2 regions of the Jeotgalibaca arthritidis genome follow, and region 1 is predicted to be linked to the other one. Evidence: a T-box and tRNA genes for the amino acid it is inferred to sense, from the RefSeq annotation. Region 1 holds a T-box; the other holds one or more tRNA genes.
What was found. A T-box is a leader RNA that pairs with one kind of tRNA and senses whether it is charged. The one in region 1 lies ahead of argS (arginine--tRNA ligase), so its partner is inferred to be a tRNA-Arg.
Positions count from the first base shown of each region.

Region 1 (8,165 bases):
GGAAGTGATTCCTGGCTTTTTGTGTCATTAGAAAGGAAGAGACTATGACTTATATCATGACGTTAAATACACACAGCTGGATGGAAGAGGAGGCCAATGAAAAACTAATACAGTTGGCCGACCGGATTATTGAAATGGATTATGAAGTTGTTGCATTACAAGAAGTGAATCAACTTCTCGATTCTAAACAAGCAACAACCGATCAGTTTTTTCAAGCTGTAGCTAAACAACGTCCCATTCATGTTGATAACTTCGCTTATGTCTTAACAGAGTTATTGAAAGAAAGAGGACGTAGCTACTATTGGTCTTGGACTGCTAGTCACATTGGTTATGACCGTTATGCGGAAGGGGTAGCGATTTTATCTAAACAACCTATCCAAGCTAGCGACTGTCGTGTGTCTGTCGAAGATGACTTTTCAGACTACCATACGCGCCGCTTATTAATTGGGAAAACGAAGGTGTTTGGACAGACGGTTCGTATTGTAAGCAGCCATTATTCGTGGTGGCAAGCAGATCAAGAAGCAGGTTTTTCTTATGAATGGGATCGAACCCTTGACTACTTAAAACAAGAGTCTGGACCGATTATGTTAATGGGAGATTTGAATAACGCAGCTGATGTTCGTGAAGAAGGTTATGACTACGTACACCAAACAGCGCCACAATTACATGACGCTTACCAATTAGCTTCTGAAAAACAGGGCCGCTATACCGTTGAAAAAAGTATTGACGGCTGGGAAGGGAATCATCAACAACTGCGTATTGACTATATTTTTCTGACGGCAGATTTTAGCGTTGAAACTTACCGGGTTATTTTTGATGGGAAAACAGGGCCAGTAGTCAGCGATCATTATGGAGTGGAAGTGCGACTTGTTCATCGATAAAATTTAGCTAGAAAAACCAAAGTGTGCTATAATGACTGGCATATTGAATAGCGAAAGACGAGGCACTGAAACATGCGAGCAAGAATAATTTATAATCCAACAGCAGGTCGAGAAATTTTAACGAAAAATATGCTCGACATTTTGCGCATTCTAGAAAAGGCTGGTTATGAAACGAGCACCTACGCGACAACAGCGGAACCAAAGTCTGCACAAAATGAAGCAAGACGAGCGGCTTTAGCTGGTTTTGATTTACTTGTAGCGGCAGGTGGCGACGGCACCATTAATGAAGTAGTTAGTGGGATTGCCGATTTAGAACGACGTCCGAAAGTAGGGATTATCCCTGCTGGTACCACTAATGACTATGCACGAGCATTGAAAATTCCACGATCAGATTTGTTGGCTGCTGCTGAAGTGATTGCGGCTGGACACGTCATACCCATGGACATTGGTCAAGCCAATGATCAGTATTTTGTGAATATTGCAGCGGGTGGTTACTTAACCGACTTGACTTATGAAGTTCCAGCTAAACTAAAAACGATTTTTGGTTACTTGGCTTATTTGGTAAAAGGTGCTGAAAAATTGCCAAGTGTGAGACCGATTCACATGCGAGTGGAGTATGAAGGCGGCGTTTATGATGGTAGCGCGTCAATGTTTTTCGTGGCAATGACCAATTCAACGGGTGGCTTTGAAATGCTAGATCCTAATATTGTCTTAGGTGATGGGAAGTTTTCCTTGTTTATCTTAAAAACTGCTAATATTTTTGAAATTCTACAAATTATTGCAGCAGTCTTGAATGGTGGAAAACATTTAAATCATCCACAAGTCCTTTATGCGAAGACCAGTTTTGTAAAAGTCGAATCGAAAGATAACCAACGCTTGATGATTAATTTAGATGGCGAATATGGTGGCGATGCCCCAACGACTTTCACTAATCATCAACAGCATATTCAAATTATTGGGAATCGTTCAGATTTTGCAGACCCAATTGATACGTCTAACCACCGTAACCAGTTTGTGGATATGGTAGAACAACTTGAAACAACTGAAATGGATTAAGGAAACTGTCCCTTTTAAAAAGAGGGATAGTTTTTTATTTTCAAAAAAAAGTTGCTATAACAAGCATCATTTTTAGTCGCTTACATTTTTTTGTTTTTTCTGTTATAATATATATATAGTGATGTGCAAAAAATATATATTGTTCGTTGCACACAAATTTAAAGGAGGACTTGCATTGTATCAAGTGGAAGATTATGTTGTTTATGGTAACGAAGGTGTTTGTCAGATTACGGCGATTGAAGCGCTTGATTTAACAGGTATGAACGAAAAAAAAATATATTACGTTTTACAACCTGTTTATAGAAGTGGTACAGTTTATACACCAGTCGATACTAAAGTTTCAATGCGACCTGTCATTACCAAAGAGGCTGCAGAACGTTTAATAAGTGAGATTCCTACCATCCAAGCAGAGACAGATGGGCCGACAAATGCGACATTCCTAAAGAACAAATATACTGAAATGCTGCTCGCTAATGACTGCAGTGAATTAATACAAATTATTAAAACGGTGACAACGAAAGAAGATATTGCCGAAAAGAAGAATAAAAAAATCGGTCAGACCGACAAATATTACTTGCGTAAGGCAGAAGACCTGTTGTATAGCGAATTTTCCATTGCCTTAGATATGCCAACCAATCAAGTGCACACATATATTAAAGAAAAGATTGAAGCTTAATATAGATGGATTATCAAACGAAGACAGTGAATAAGCTGGCTTCGTTTTTTTGTTGTTTAAAGGAAATAAAAAAACACTTTTAACGTCCTCCAACTATAAATAAGACGTTTTTCAGACCTTGGACCAGTGTCAGCAGGCTATCTTTGAGCTATAATAAACAAGACTGAAAAAGAAAAGAGGTTGTATCCATAGATGAATAAACTGTTAGCTTGGTTTCAAGAAACAATGAAAAAGACAAACCGCCCAGATGATTTAACACGCTTTTTATTAAAATTAGGTGTTGTTCTAGGATTGATGGGGATTATATTATCGCTCAAAACAATATTGTGGTTAGGTTTTTCAGCGATTATTGTGTTGTACGTCCGAATATTTTCGAAAGACAAACAACGCTATTACAGAGAAAATCAACTTTATTTAAAATACCGAAATCAAGTAATGGGACGGATTAATGATTTCCGTAATCGCTTGATGAATAAGCAAAATCGGATGAAGCAAAGAAAAACACATCGCTTTTACAAGTGCCCAGAGTGCGGCCAAAAAGTAAGAGTACCAAAAGGCAAGGGTAAGATCGCCATCAAGTGTCCGTCATGTAGTCATAAATTTGTGAAGAAGAGTTAAGGAGCGTTATGAAGATGTTAGCAATAGTTAAAAAGTGGTTGTCCAAATCATCACTCTTATTTTTAATGGTAGGGCTGCTAGCTGCCTGTACAACTGTTGATTTTGAACAACTCGTATCACCGCTAGAAGACAATCAAACTGAAGTTGGTGTCATAGAAGGCGAATGGTATTCCTCCAAAGACGAGGTAACCGACTACTTGATTACCTACGACGAACTGCCACCCAACTACTTAACCAAATCGGAAGCTAGAGAATTGGGCTGGGATAATGCTAAAGGAAATCTTTGGGAGGTAGCAGACGGCATGTCCATTGGCGGCGATTATTTCGGAAACTACGAAGGGTTGCTACCTGACGAGTCGGGCCGCGATTACTATGAGGCAGACATTGACTACGAAGGTGGTTACCGTAACGCCAAACGCCTTATTTTTTCGAATGACGGTTTGATTTACTATACAGATGATCATTACAAAAGCTTCGAACACCTATACGGGGAGGAGTAAGCATGGAACAAATCATTTTAGATGGTAGAGAATTTTTAGACAAGGAAACAAGTCATGATTACCTTAGCCGGCAGTTAGGCTTAGCCGACCATTATGGTCGAAATTTGGATGCTTTGTGGGACTGCCTAACAACGGATTTCACTCCTAAACGGATTGTGATTCGTCACCCACAAGCGATCAGCCAGCAACTGGGCCGCTACGGTGTGATGCTTTTAAGTTTATTTAGTCAACTGAAACGCGCTAACCCCAGCATCGTTGTCGTCATGGCTTATCAATTTTAGATTGAGGTGTAAGAATGAAAAACTTAAAACGAATCGGAATTATCGTTGCTACAGTATTCGTTATCTGCTTTGCTGGCTTTTTCTGGTATGTGAATGACTACTATGAAGGAACAGAAGTGGCTATTTCAGCGCTTGCGTCAGATGAATCGGTAACAGTAAAAGAAGCAGACGGTGTGATTCAGTTTAGCCCAAGCCAAGTAGTGGATGAAACAGTTGGCATTATTTTTTATCCGGGTGGAAAAGTGGATGAAACAGCCTATGCGCCCTTAATGAGAGGGTTAGCAGAATCAGGTTATCAAGTCTTCTTAGCAGAAATGCCCTTTAATCTAGCAGTCTTTGATAGTGATGCTGCAGAGGACATTATCGCAGCTCATCCAGAAATCACAAATTGGTATTTAGCAGGACATTCATTAGGCGGCTCGATGGGCGCTATTTTCGCTGAAGCTAATAGCGATAAAATCAAAGGTCTTATTTTATTGGCTTCCTATTCAACAGCAGATTTATCGGAATCTGGCCTGGCTGTGATGAGTATTCACGGTAGCCAAGATGGGGTTTTGAATATGGAAAAATTAGCGGAATATCAACCGATGTTACCAGCTGATTTTAAAGAAGTCATTATTGACGGCGGCAACCATGGACAGTTTGGTGATTATGGTCATCAAGAAGGTGATGGACAAGCAAGTCTATCAGCCAAAGACCAACAAGCAATGACTATTTCAGCAATAACCGAATTTATTCAAGCTCATTAATCGAAAAAGAATGGCACCCAAGATCTTGGGTGCCATTTTTATGTAAGTGTGTAAGATACAGCTCCAAATTGAGTGTTGTATCTCTCAGTTTAGCTTTTATTCATTCTTCTTATGTGAAATAACCTGTGTGTCTCGGTTAGCAGCGATTTCCTTGGCGCGGTTTTCTGCTTCTTTTTTTGTGGAAAAGGTATCAGATGCTTGTTTGGCGCCTTCTGTTTTTACTTCCCAGTGGTCGTCCTCTTCGACGTAGCGGACATGGACGTCCTTTTCAATATAGTCAGCACCTTTATTGTTAGCATCAGCTTGATGGTCGGTAATATCTTTTTCCTTGAGTTGCTGTTTATCAGAACTAGTAGCGTCTTCAGCCCATTCTTTGGCTTTAGCAGTTGCGATTGGAATAGCGTCACTTTCTTTGTAGCCATCAGCTAACATGGCATTGGCGATATCAATGGCTTTAAGTCTAGTCGTCTGGTCAAAGTTTTTCCAACTATTGGGATAATCGTTTTCTGTCCAAGGCATCACATTTCCTCCTCAAGATGAGTTGTTTTATGACTTTAGTTTACTGAAAAAAGAAAGTAGACTCAAAAGATAAGACTTTTCAAAAAAACATGGACAAGTCAAGCTTTTATTGCTATATTATTGTAGATATAGAGATTCGATAAAGAAGAGAGTAATTTGTCAGATTCCTTTTTAGCGAGTGGGAAAGGTGAGAGCCCACAAGGAAGCGAGAAATGAACCGCACTTCTTTTGAAAATAGTCTGAAATGAGTAGGATTGTTCGGGTAGCTCCGTTAACGGTAAGAAGGGTGCTGTCTGGCACTGAACGAGAGTGGTACCACGGATGATCGTCTCTCTTTTGCATGGCAAAAGAGGACGCTTTTTTTTGTCTACAAGAGAACAGTAAATAATGGCAAGAAACCATGAAGGAGTAGAAGAATGGATTATAAATTACTAATTGCAAAAGAAATTCACCAACATGTTGCTGAGCATTTAACAGAAGAAGCGGTTTTTAACTTACTTGAGAACCCTAAACATGATGATCATGGGGATGTGGCTTTCCCAGCTTTCGCTTTAGCGAAAGCATTGCGCAAAGCACCACCAATGATTGCGAATGAACTAGCAGAGAAAATTAACCACCCATTTATTGAAAAAGCACAAACAGTAGGACCTTACTTAAACTTTTTCCTAAATAAGAGTGAAATTAGTGCAGCTGTTCTAAAAGAAATCGCTAGCGAAAAAGAAGCATTCGGTAATGCGACAGTTGGAGAAGGTAAAACAGTTCCAATCGATATGTCATCACCAAACATTGCTAAACCAATCTCAATGGGGCATTTACGTTCAACTGTTATCGGGAATGCATTAGCTAATATTGTTGAAAAAGTTGGTTACCAACCGGTTAAAATTAACCACTTGGGTGACTGGGGAACACAATTTGGTAAGTTGATTGTGGCATACAAAAAATGGGGAAATGAAGCAGATGTTAAAGCTGATCCTATCGCACAATTATTGAAACTTTACGTTCACTTCCATGAAGTAGCGGAAGAAGAAACAGAGTTGGAAGACGAAGCGCGTGAATGGTTCAAGAAACTAGAAGACGGCGACCAAGAAGCAAACGAGCTATGGAAATGGTTCCGCGAAGAGTCACTAAAAGAGTTCATGAAAATCTACGATATGCTTGATATCGATTTCGATTCATTTAACGGAGAAGCATTCTACAACGATAAAATGGATGAAGTGGTTCAATTACTAGAAGAGAAAAACCTTCTAACGACTGACCGTGGTGCAACAATCGTTGATTTAGAAAAATACAACTTGAATCCTGCCTTGATTAAGAAGAGCGACGGCGCAACGCTATATATTACACGTGACCTAGCGGCAGCTATCTACCGTAAACGTACTTACGATTTTGCATTGTCTTTATATGCAGTGGGTAACGAGCAATCAAACCACTTCAAACAATTGAAGGCTGTTTTAACTGAAATGGGCTATGACTGGGCAGATGATATGCACCACATTCCATTCGGCTTGATTACACAAGGTGGTAAGAAACTTTCAACACGTAAAGGTAAAATTATTTTGCTAGAAGAAGTGTTGAACGAGGCAACAAACTTGGCTATGGCTCAAATTAATGAGAAAAACCCAAGCCTTGAAGATAAAGAAGAAGTAGCTAAACAAGTTGGTATTGGCGCTGTTATTTTCCACGATCTTAAAAATGATCGCTTAAATAACTTTGACTTTGTTTTAGAAGAAGTGGTGCAATTTGAAGGTGAAACGGGTCCTTACGTACAATATACGAACGCTCGTGCGTTAAGTATCTTGCGTAAAGCAGCGGTGGAACTTGACCTTGACCAACCACTAAGCTTGAGTGACGACTATGCATGGGATGTGATTAAATTAATCAACAGCTTCCCAGTTGTAGTGATGACAGCCTTCGAAAAATTCGAACCATCTGTGATTGCTAAGTATGCTTTACATTTATCACAAGCCTTTAACAAATACTACGGTAACACACGTATTTTAAATGACGATGCAGAAAAGAATGCTCGTCTTGTGCTAGTTAAAGCAACAACAGTTATTTTACAAGAAAGCTTACGTCTACTAGGCGTTAAAGCACCAAATAAAATGTAATTAAAAACCAAGAAAGACTGCGACAAAACGCGTCTTTCTTGGTTTTTTTAATAGGCAGTGCCAAAAATTTGAACCAAGTATAAAATATCACCGTCATAGTAGATGCCAACACCTAGTTCTGAAAAGTCAGCCTCAATCATATTTTGGTAGTGGCCGGGGCTTTCTACCCAACCATCGAAAAGAAATTCTGCCATCCCCACATCATCCAAATGATAAGTGGCTAGTGCTAAGTTTTCTCCTGTGATTTGATAAGAATAAGAAAGACTCTCTTCATTTAACACCGTATAAAAGTCACTGCCATCCGGTCTTGTATGCGAAAAGCTTTGAGCAGACTCGAGTGCTCTAATATCAGCGGCTTGTTGGAGGGTTTCGTTTTGGGTTAAGGTTCCGACTTCTAAACTGCTACGTAGATCGTTAGTTAGTTGTAGGATAGTATCGCGAAGTAATTGCTCATCGACTTCGTCAGGCTGGCTAAAGGGTTGATTAATAACAAAGTGTTCCATGCTAGATGAATCTGTGATAGATTCACTAGTCGGAGCTTGCGGTGCTAAGTTTTGGAAAAAAGGCACGATCTGAGTGACTAATAGCCCACTGTCAACCACATAGAAGAACGTCCCAATTAGCAAAAAAATCGTTATGGCTCGTTTTAAAAATTGTCTCATCCTTTAGCCACCTCATTCCCTTTTCTTATTGTATTATAGCAAACATTTACCCTCCACCCGTAAAATATGCTATTCTTGTCATAAGAAAATGAGTAGGGGGAATGAAGATGGTCCA
Region 1 covers NZ_CP049740.1:1,443,593-1,451,757, forward strand. Annotated here, with positions in the region: gene G7057_RS07365 (endonuclease/exonuclease/phosphatase family protein) at 45-881, shown strand; gene G7057_RS07370 (diacylglycerol kinase) at 954-1,937, shown strand; gene G7057_RS07375 (CarD family transcriptional regulator) at 2,122-2,613, shown strand; gene G7057_RS07380 (hypothetical protein) at 2,806-3,231, shown strand; gene G7057_RS07385 (ribonuclease domain-containing protein) at 3,246-3,731, shown strand; gene G7057_RS07390 (barstar family protein) at 3,734-4,012, shown strand; gene G7057_RS07395 (alpha/beta hydrolase) at 4,027-4,761, shown strand; gene G7057_RS07400 (DUF2188 domain-containing protein) at 4,858-5,280, opposite strand; T-box leader at 5,411-5,616, shown strand; gene argS (arginine--tRNA ligase) at 5,697-7,388, shown strand; gene G7057_RS07410 (CAP domain-containing protein) at 7,436-8,050, opposite strand; gene G7057_RS07415 (GyrI-like domain-containing protein) at 8,158-8,165, shown strand, end outside.

Region 2 (8,165 bases), 410 kb from region 1:
TAAGTTGTATTACTACTCTGTTGTGTCTCTAAAATCATAATTCCCGCTCCAATAGCATGAATGGTGCCGCTTGGAACAAAGAAGAAATCACCTTTTTTAACTTTAACGCGAGTCAATAAGTCATCCCATTGACCAGCTTCAATCATCTCAGCAAAAGCTTCCTTTGTTTGAGCAGAGTGTCCATAAACAATTTCAGAACCTTCATCCGCATCAATGATATACCAGCATTCTGTCTTACCTAGGTCATTCTCATGCTTTAATCCGTACTCATCATCAGGGTGAACTTGAACGGACAAGTCTTCAGTAGCATCAATAATTTTAGTTAATAGAGGAAACACAGGTGACGAGGGATTACCAAATAGCTCAGGATGTGATTCATATAATTCATTTAAAGGCACACCAGCGTGGCTACCTGACGAAATAGTGCCAACGCCATCTAAATGGGCACTAATTGCCCAGCACTCACCAGTATGCTCACTTGGGATTTCATAGCCATAGATATCACGTAGCTTTGTTCCACCCCAGATTTTTTCTTGAAGCTTAGGGTTCATAAATAATGGTTCTTGCATGTTCATCCTCCTTAAGTTATAAACGGGATATAGTTTACATATCTATTATAAACAAAAGGTATAGATTTAAAAGAAGAATATAATAGAACTAAACGCGGTGTCGGTAAATTTAGTCGATATTAATACACCAGAATATGTTGACCTTTTGTAAATCAGATGTTATTATAACGAAGTCGCTTGTTTAAGGAGCGCAAATACATCTTTTCAAAACATCTGAAAAAGTAAAAAAACTTTTGACAAAAGGTTGTTAAGATGATAAGATATAAAAGTTGTTTCTCAAAAAACAGCTGAAAAAACTTTTTTAAAAGTTTTAAAAAACTGTTGACACTTAATCAACAGCGTGGTAATATGTAGAAGTTGTCACGACACGAACTTAACGTAACACGTGATAACGGATTTGACCTTTGAAAACTGAACAAAGAATGAACGAACCAAACGTGCAGGGTAATTCTTATTTATAAGGATTACACAACGAATCGCGATAATAATCGCAAAAACATTAAGTCAGCAAAAAAGAGCTATTCAGCTTTTCATGTCGGGTTTCTGTACAAGAGCCCACATTTAACATGAGAGTTTGATCCTGGCTCAGGACGAACGCTGGCGGCGTGCCTAATACATGCAAGTCGTACGAATTGATTAAGGAGCTTGCTCCTTATGACGTTAGTGGCGAACGGGTGAGTAACACGTGGGTAACCTACCTTCAAGAGGGGGATAACATCCGGAAACGGGTGCTAATACCGCATAGTTTCAGCTTCCACATGGAAGCTGAAGGAAAGACGGCCTTTGTGCTGTCACTTGGAGATGGACCCGCGGCGCATTAGTTAGTTGGTAGGGTAACGGCCTACCAAGACGATGATGCGTAGCCGACCTGAGAGGGTGATCGGCCACATTGGGACTGAGACACGGCCCAAACTCCTACGGGAGGCAGCAGTAGGGAATCTTCCGCAATGGACGAAAGTCTGACGGAGCAACGCCGCGTGAGTGAAGAAGGTTTTCGGATCGTAAAACTCTGTTGTTGGAGAAGAACAAGTAGGAGAGTAACTGCTCTTACCTTGACGGTACCCAACCAGAAAGCCACGGCTAACTACGTGCCAGCAGCCGCGGTAATACGTAGGTGGCAAGCGTTGTCCGGATTTATTGGGCGTAAAGCGAGCGCAGGCGGTTCCTTAAGTCTGATGTGAAAGCCCACGGCTCAACCGTGGAAGGTCATTGGAAACTGGGGAACTTGAATGCAGAAGAGGAGAGTGGAATTCCATGTGTAGCGGTGAAATGCGTAGATATATGGAGGAACACCAGTGGCGAAGGCGACTCTCTGGTCTGTAATTGACGCTGAGGCTCGAAAGCGTGGGGAGCAAACAGGATTAGATACCCTGGTAGTCCACGCCGTAAACGATGAGTGCTAAGTGTTGGAGGGTTTCCACCCTTCAGTGCTGCAGTTAACGCATTAAGCACTCCGCCTGGGGAGTACGGCCGCAAGGCTGAAACTCAAAGGAATTGACGGGGACCCGCACAAGCGGTGGAGCATGTGGTTTAATTCGAAGCAACGCGAAGAACCTTACCAGGTCTTGACATCCCTTGACACTCCTAGAGATAGGACGTTCCCTTCGGGGACAAGGTGACAGGTGGTGCATGGTTGTCGTCAGCTCGTGTCGTGAGATGTTGGGTTAAGTCCCGCAACGAGCGCAACCCCTATTGTTAGTTGCCAGCATTCAGTTGGGCACTCTAATAAGACTGCCGGTGACAAACCGGAGGAAGGTGGGGATGACGTCAAATCATCATGCCCCTTATGACCTGGGCTACACACGTGCTACAATGGATGGTACAACGAGCAGCAAACCCGCGAGGGCAAGCGAATCTCTTAAAGCCATTCTCAGTTCGGATTGCAGGCTGCAACTCGCCTGCATGAAGCCGGAATCGCTAGTAATCGCGGATCAGAACGCCGCGGTGAATACGTTCCCGGGTCTTGTACACACCGCCCGTCACACCACGAGAGTTTGTAACACCCGAAGTCGGTGGGGTAACCCTTATGGGAGCCAGCCGCCTAAGGTGGGATAGATGATTGGGGTGAAGTCGTAACAAGGTAGCCGTATCGGAAGGTGCGGCTGGATCACCTCCTTTCTAAGGAAATTATATGGAACCTGCCGATGTTCACATTCTTGTTCAGTTTTGAGAGGTTAACTCTCAAACCAATTGTTCCTTGAAAACTGAATAGTATAACATGAAATATAAAGTAAGAAACCAAAACATTTTACCGCGTTACACGTTGAACAGTTTTTTAACGAAAACAGTTTGATAGTAAAGGCCAGCAATGGCTGAAACTTGACCATAGGTTAAGTGAATAAGGGCGCACGGTGGATGCCTAGGCACTAGGAGCCGATGAAGGACGGGACTAACTCCGATATGCTCCGGGGAGCTGTAAGTAAGCTATGATCCGGAGATTTCCGAATGGGGAAACCCAATATCTTTGATAGGATATTACAAACACGTGAATACATAGCGTGTTTGAGGTACACGCAGGGAACTGAAACATCTCATTACCTGCAGGAAGAGAAAGAAAATTCGATTCCCTGAGTAGCGGCGAGCGAAACGGGAAAAGCCCAAACCAAAGAGCTTGCTCTTTGGGGTTGTAGGACTGGGACGTGAGACTGTAATGGATAGCAGAAGCTGGCTGGAAAGCCACGCGAAACAGGGTAAAAGCCCCGTATGCGAAATCTAAAGCAGCTCTACCAGTATCCTGAGTACGGCGGAACACGAGAAATTCCGTCGGAATCCGGGAGGACCATCTCCCAAGGCTAAATACTCCCTAGTGACCGATAGTGAACCAGTACCGTGAGGGAAAGGTGAAAAGCACCCCGGAAGGGGAGTGAAATAGTACCTGAAACCGTGTGCTTACAAGTAGTCAGAGCCCGTTAATGGGTGATGGCGTACCTTTTGTAGAATGGACCGGCGAGTTACGATCCCATGCGAGGTTAAGTTGAAAAGACGGAGCCGCAGCGAAAGCGAGTCTGAATAGGGCGAATGAGTATGTGGTCGTAGACCCGAAACCAGGTGACCTACCCATGTCCAGGTTGAAGGTGCGGTAATACGCACTGGAGGACCGAACCCACGCACGTTGAAAAGTGCGGGGATGAGGTGTGGGTAGCGGAGAAATTCCAATCGAACCTGGAGATAGCTGGTTCTCTCCGAAATAGCTTTAGGGCTAGCCTCGGATAAACGAATCGTGGAGGTAGAGCACTGTTTGGACTAGGGGCCCTTCTCGGGTTACCGAATTCAGATAAACTCCGAATGCCATGGATTCAAGTCCGGGAGTCAGACTGCGAGTGATAAGATCCGTAGTCGAAAGGGAAACAACCCAGCCCACCAGCTAAGGTCCCAAAGTATCTGTTAAGTGGAAAAGGATGTGGGGTTGCACAGACAACTAGGATGTTGGCTCAGAAGCAGCCATCATTCAAAGAGTGCGTAATAGCTCACTAGTCGAGTGACCCTGCGCCGAAAATTTACCGGGGCTAAACAGATCACCGAAGCTGTGGATTCAACCAATAGGTTGAGTGGTAGGAGAGCGTTCTAAGGGCATTGAAGCTAGACCGTGAGGACTGGTGGAGCGCTTAGAAGTGAGAATGCCGGTATGAGTAGCGAAAGACGGGTGAGAATCCCGTCCACCGTATGACTAAGGTTTCCTGGGGAAGGCTCGTCCTCCCAGGGTTAGTCGGGACCTAAGCCGAGGCCGATAGGCGTAGGCGATGGACAACAGGTTGATATTCCTGTACCAGTTGTTTTTGTTTGAACGATGGAGGGACGCAGGAGGCTAAGGAAATGCGTGCGATTGGAAGAGCACGTCCAAGCAACAAGTCTTGTGGAGAGTCAAATGCTTTCTACTATACGGACAAGTTGTGATGGGGAGGGAAATTTAAGTACCGAAGTTCCTGATGTCACACTGCCAAGAAAAGCTTCTAGTTAGAAACCAACTGCCCGTACCGCAAACCGACACAGGTAGTCGAGGAGAGCATCCTAAGGTGAGCGAGCGAACTCTCGTTAAGGAACTCGGCAAAATGACCCCGTAACTTCGGGAGAAGGGGTGCTGACCGCAAGGTCAGCCGCAGTGAATAGGCCCAAGCGACTGTTTATCAAAAACACAGGTCTCTGCAAAATCGAAAGATGACGTATAGGGGCTGACGCCTGCCCGGTGCTGGAAGGTTAAGAGGAGAGGTTAGCTTCGGCGAAGCTTTGAATTGAAGCCCCAGTAAACGGCGGCCGTAACTATAACGGTCCTAAGGTAGCGAAATTCCTTGTCAGGTAAGTTCTGACCCGCACGAAAGGCGTAACGATTTGGGCACTGTCTCAACGAGAGACTCGGTGAAATTATAGTACCAGTGAAGATGCTGGTTACCCGCGACAGGACGGAAAGACCCCATGGAGCTTTACTGCAGGTTGATATTGATTGTTTCTGCTACATGTACAGGATAGGTAGGAGCCATTGAAGTCGGGACGCTAGTCTCGATGGAGGCGCCATTGGGATACTACCCTTGTAGCAGGACCACTCTAACCCGCCACCCTTATCGGGTGGGGAGACAGTGTCAGTCGGGCAGTTTGACTGGGGCGGTCGCCTCCTAAAATGTAACGGAGGCGCCCAAAGGTTCCCTCAGAATGGTTGGAAATCATTCGTAGAGTGCAAAGGCAGAAGGGAGCTTGACTGCGAGACCTACAAGTCGAGCAGGGACGAAAGTCGGGCTTAGTGATCCGGTGGTTCCGCATGGAAGGGCCATCGCTCAACGGATAAAAGCTACCCTGGGGATAACAGGCTTATCTCCCCCAAGAGTTCACATCGACGGGGAGGTTTGGCACCTCGATGTCGGCTCGTCGCATCCTGGGGCTGTAGTCGGTCCCAAGGGTTGGGCTGTTCGCCCATTAAAGCGGCACGCGAGCTGGGTTCAGAACGTCGTGAGACAGTTCGGTCCCTATCCGTCGCGGGCGTTGGAAATTTGAGAGGAGCTGTCCTTAGTACGAGAGGACCGGGATGGACACACCGCTGGTGTACCAGTTGTTCTGCCAAGGGCATTGCTGGGTAGCTATGTGTGGACGGGATAAACGCTGAAAGCATCTAAGCGTGAAGCCCCCTCAAGATGAGATTTCCCATCATTTTAAATGAGTAAGACCCCTGAGAGACGATCAGGTAGATAGGCTAGAAGTGGAAGTGCAGCGATGTATGGAGCGGACTAGTACTAATCGGTCGAGGACTTAACCAATAATAAAACGGTAATCAAGTAAAATGGGTTTCAAACCAAAGGTTTCATGTTAACTATTCAGTTTTGAGGGAACAACCTCAAAAGAACACTGTGGGCATAGCCCAAGTGTATCATGTCTGTAAACTGCTAAAGCAGCAACAGCCATGACAATATGTGCGGTGGCGATGGCAAGAAGGTCACACCTGTTCCCATCCCGAACACAGAAGTTAAGCTTCTTAGCGCCGATTGTAGTGAAGGGTTTCCCTTTGTGAGAGTAGGACGCTGCCGCGCATATATTTTCTTTTAAAAATAAGTTTTCAAAAGAAAATAACTTGCAGATTAGCAAAAAATATTGTATTATGTTCAAGAACTGTTCTTTACATAATATTTACATTTTCGGAGGTTTAGCTCAGCTGGGAGAGCGTCTGCCTTACAAGCAGGATGTCAGCGGTTCGATCCCGTTAACCTCCATAGTCATAGTAATATGACAAAGTGAGTAATACTCACAATTCAACTCTTTAGTTGAGTCATTAGCTCAGTTGGTAGAGCATCTGACTTTTAATCAGAGGGTCGCAGGTTCGAGCCCTGCATGACTCATTTCTTTTTATCAATTGCATAAAAAGATGCGCGGGTGTGGCGGAATTGGCAGACGCACTAGATTTAGGATCTAGCGCCGCAAGGCGTGGGGGTTCAAGTCCCTTCACCCGCATTTTAAAAATTTGCCGGCTTAGCTCAGTTGGTAGAGCATCTGATTTGTAATCAGAGGGTCGAGGGTTCAAGTCCTTTAGCCGGCATCTTTTTGCGGAAGTAGTTCAGTGGTAGAACACCACCTTGCCAAGGTGGGGGTCGCGGGTTCGAACCCCGTCTTCCGCTTTAAGGATCATATCCTTAAAGTTTTATAATATTGTAATGCCGGGGTGGCGGAATTGGCAGACGCACAGGACTTAAAATCCTGCGGTGAGTTCTCACCGTATCGGTTCGACCCCGATCCTCGGCATTTTTAATATGCACCCATAGCTCAATTGGATAGAGTACCTGACTACGAATCAGGCGGTTGCAGGTTCGACTCCTGCTGGGTGCATTTAAATTACGGGAAGTAGCTCAGCTTGGTAGAGCACTTGGTTTGGGACCAAGGGGTCGCAGGTTCGAATCCTGTCTTCCCGATTTAATATTTTTTGGCGGTGTAGCTCAGCTGGCTAGAGCGTCCGGTTCATACCCGGGAGGTCGGGGGTTCGATCCCCTCCGCCGCTATTTTTAAAAATGGACGTTCAAAAAAGGTCACATTAAGAGCCTGGACCTTTAGCTCAGTTGGTTAGAGCAGACGGCTCATAACCGTCCGGTCGCAGGTTCGAGTCCTGCAAGGTCCATTGCAGCAAACTTACTTGCAGCATAAGCTATCTTTGATTGGGGAAGTACTCAAGTGGCTGAAGAGGCGCCCCTGCTAAGGGTGTAGGTCGGATCATACCGGCGCGAGGGTTCAAATCCCTCCTTCTCCGTTTTAAACAAAGGCCCGTTGGTCAAGCGGTTAAGACACCGCCCTTTCACGGCGGTAACACGGGTTCGAATCCCGTACGGGTCATTATCATATTTTTATGGTAAATTGAATATCATTAACATCTCGGAGGATTACCCAAGTCCGGCTGAAGGGAACGGTCTTGAAAACCGTCAGGCGTGTAAAAGCGTGCAAGGGTTCGAATCCCTTATCCTCCTTTATAACTTTTTTAAAAGTTATCTATTAATATTATCGCGGGGTGGAGCAGTTGGCAGCTCGTCGGGCTCATAACCCGAAGGTCGCAGGTTCAAGTCCTGCCCCCGCAATTTTTTTAAAATGGTTCCGTGGTGTAGGGGTTAACATGCCTGCCTGTCACGCAGGAGATCGCGGGTTCAAATCCCGTCGGAACCGCCACGCGGGTGTAGTTTAGTGGTAAAACCACAGCCTTCCAAGCTGTTGTCGGGAGTTCGATTCTCCTCACCCGCTTTTTTATTTTATGGGCCTATAGCTCAGCTGGTTAGAGCGCACGCCTGATAAGCGTGAGGTCGATGGTTCGAGTCCATTTAGGCCCATTTTTACTTTTAACTGGCCCGTTGGTCAAGCGGTTAAGACACCGCCCTTTCACGGCGGTAACACGGGTTCGAATCCCGTACGGGTCATATCGTCATTTAATTGATGATTTATAAGCTGTATGTTTTATATCATGGAGGTTTAGCTCAGCTGGGAGAGCGTCTGCCTTACAAGCAGGATGTCAGCGGTTCGATCCCGTTAACCTCCATTGGTTCCGTGGTGTAGGGGTTAACATGCCTGCCTGTCACGCAGGAGATCGCGGGTTCAAATCCCGTCGGAACCGTTAATACAGTTGTATTAATTAAATAAAGT
Region 2 covers NZ_CP049740.1:1,030,141-1,038,305, reverse strand. Annotated here, with positions in the region: gene manA (mannose-6-phosphate isomerase, class I) at 1-569, opposite strand, end outside; rRNA gene G7057_RS05310 (16S ribosomal RNA) at 1,132-2,687, shown strand; rRNA gene G7057_RS05305 (23S ribosomal RNA) at 2,898-5,812, shown strand; rRNA gene rrf (5S ribosomal RNA) at 5,967-6,082, shown strand; tRNA gene G7057_RS05295 (tRNA-Val) at 6,190-6,262, shown strand; tRNA gene G7057_RS05290 (tRNA-Lys) at 6,316-6,388, shown strand; tRNA gene G7057_RS05285 (tRNA-Leu) at 6,419-6,500, shown strand; tRNA gene G7057_RS05280 (tRNA-Thr) at 6,513-6,585, shown strand; tRNA gene G7057_RS05275 (tRNA-Gly) at 6,593-6,664, shown strand; tRNA gene G7057_RS05270 (tRNA-Leu) at 6,703-6,788, shown strand; tRNA gene G7057_RS05265 (tRNA-Arg) at 6,799-6,872, shown strand; tRNA gene G7057_RS05260 (tRNA-Pro) at 6,882-6,955, shown strand; tRNA gene G7057_RS05255 (tRNA-Met) at 6,969-7,042, shown strand; tRNA gene G7057_RS05250 (tRNA-Ile) at 7,085-7,158, shown strand; tRNA gene G7057_RS05245 (tRNA-Ser) at 7,198-7,287, shown strand; tRNA gene G7057_RS05240 (tRNA-Glu) at 7,299-7,370, shown strand; tRNA gene G7057_RS05235 (tRNA-Ser) at 7,412-7,501, shown strand; tRNA gene G7057_RS05230 (tRNA-Met) at 7,537-7,609, shown strand; tRNA gene G7057_RS05225 (tRNA-Asp) at 7,622-7,697, shown strand; tRNA gene G7057_RS05220 (tRNA-Gly) at 7,699-7,769, shown strand; tRNA gene G7057_RS05215 (tRNA-Ile) at 7,782-7,855, shown strand; tRNA gene G7057_RS05210 (tRNA-Glu) at 7,871-7,942, shown strand; tRNA gene G7057_RS05205 (tRNA-Val) at 7,989-8,061, shown strand; tRNA gene G7057_RS05200 (tRNA-Asp) at 8,064-8,136, shown strand.
Region 2: it encodes a tRNA-Arg, which carries the amino acid that the T-box ahead of argS (arginine--tRNA ligase) is inferred to sense. The anticodon was not compared.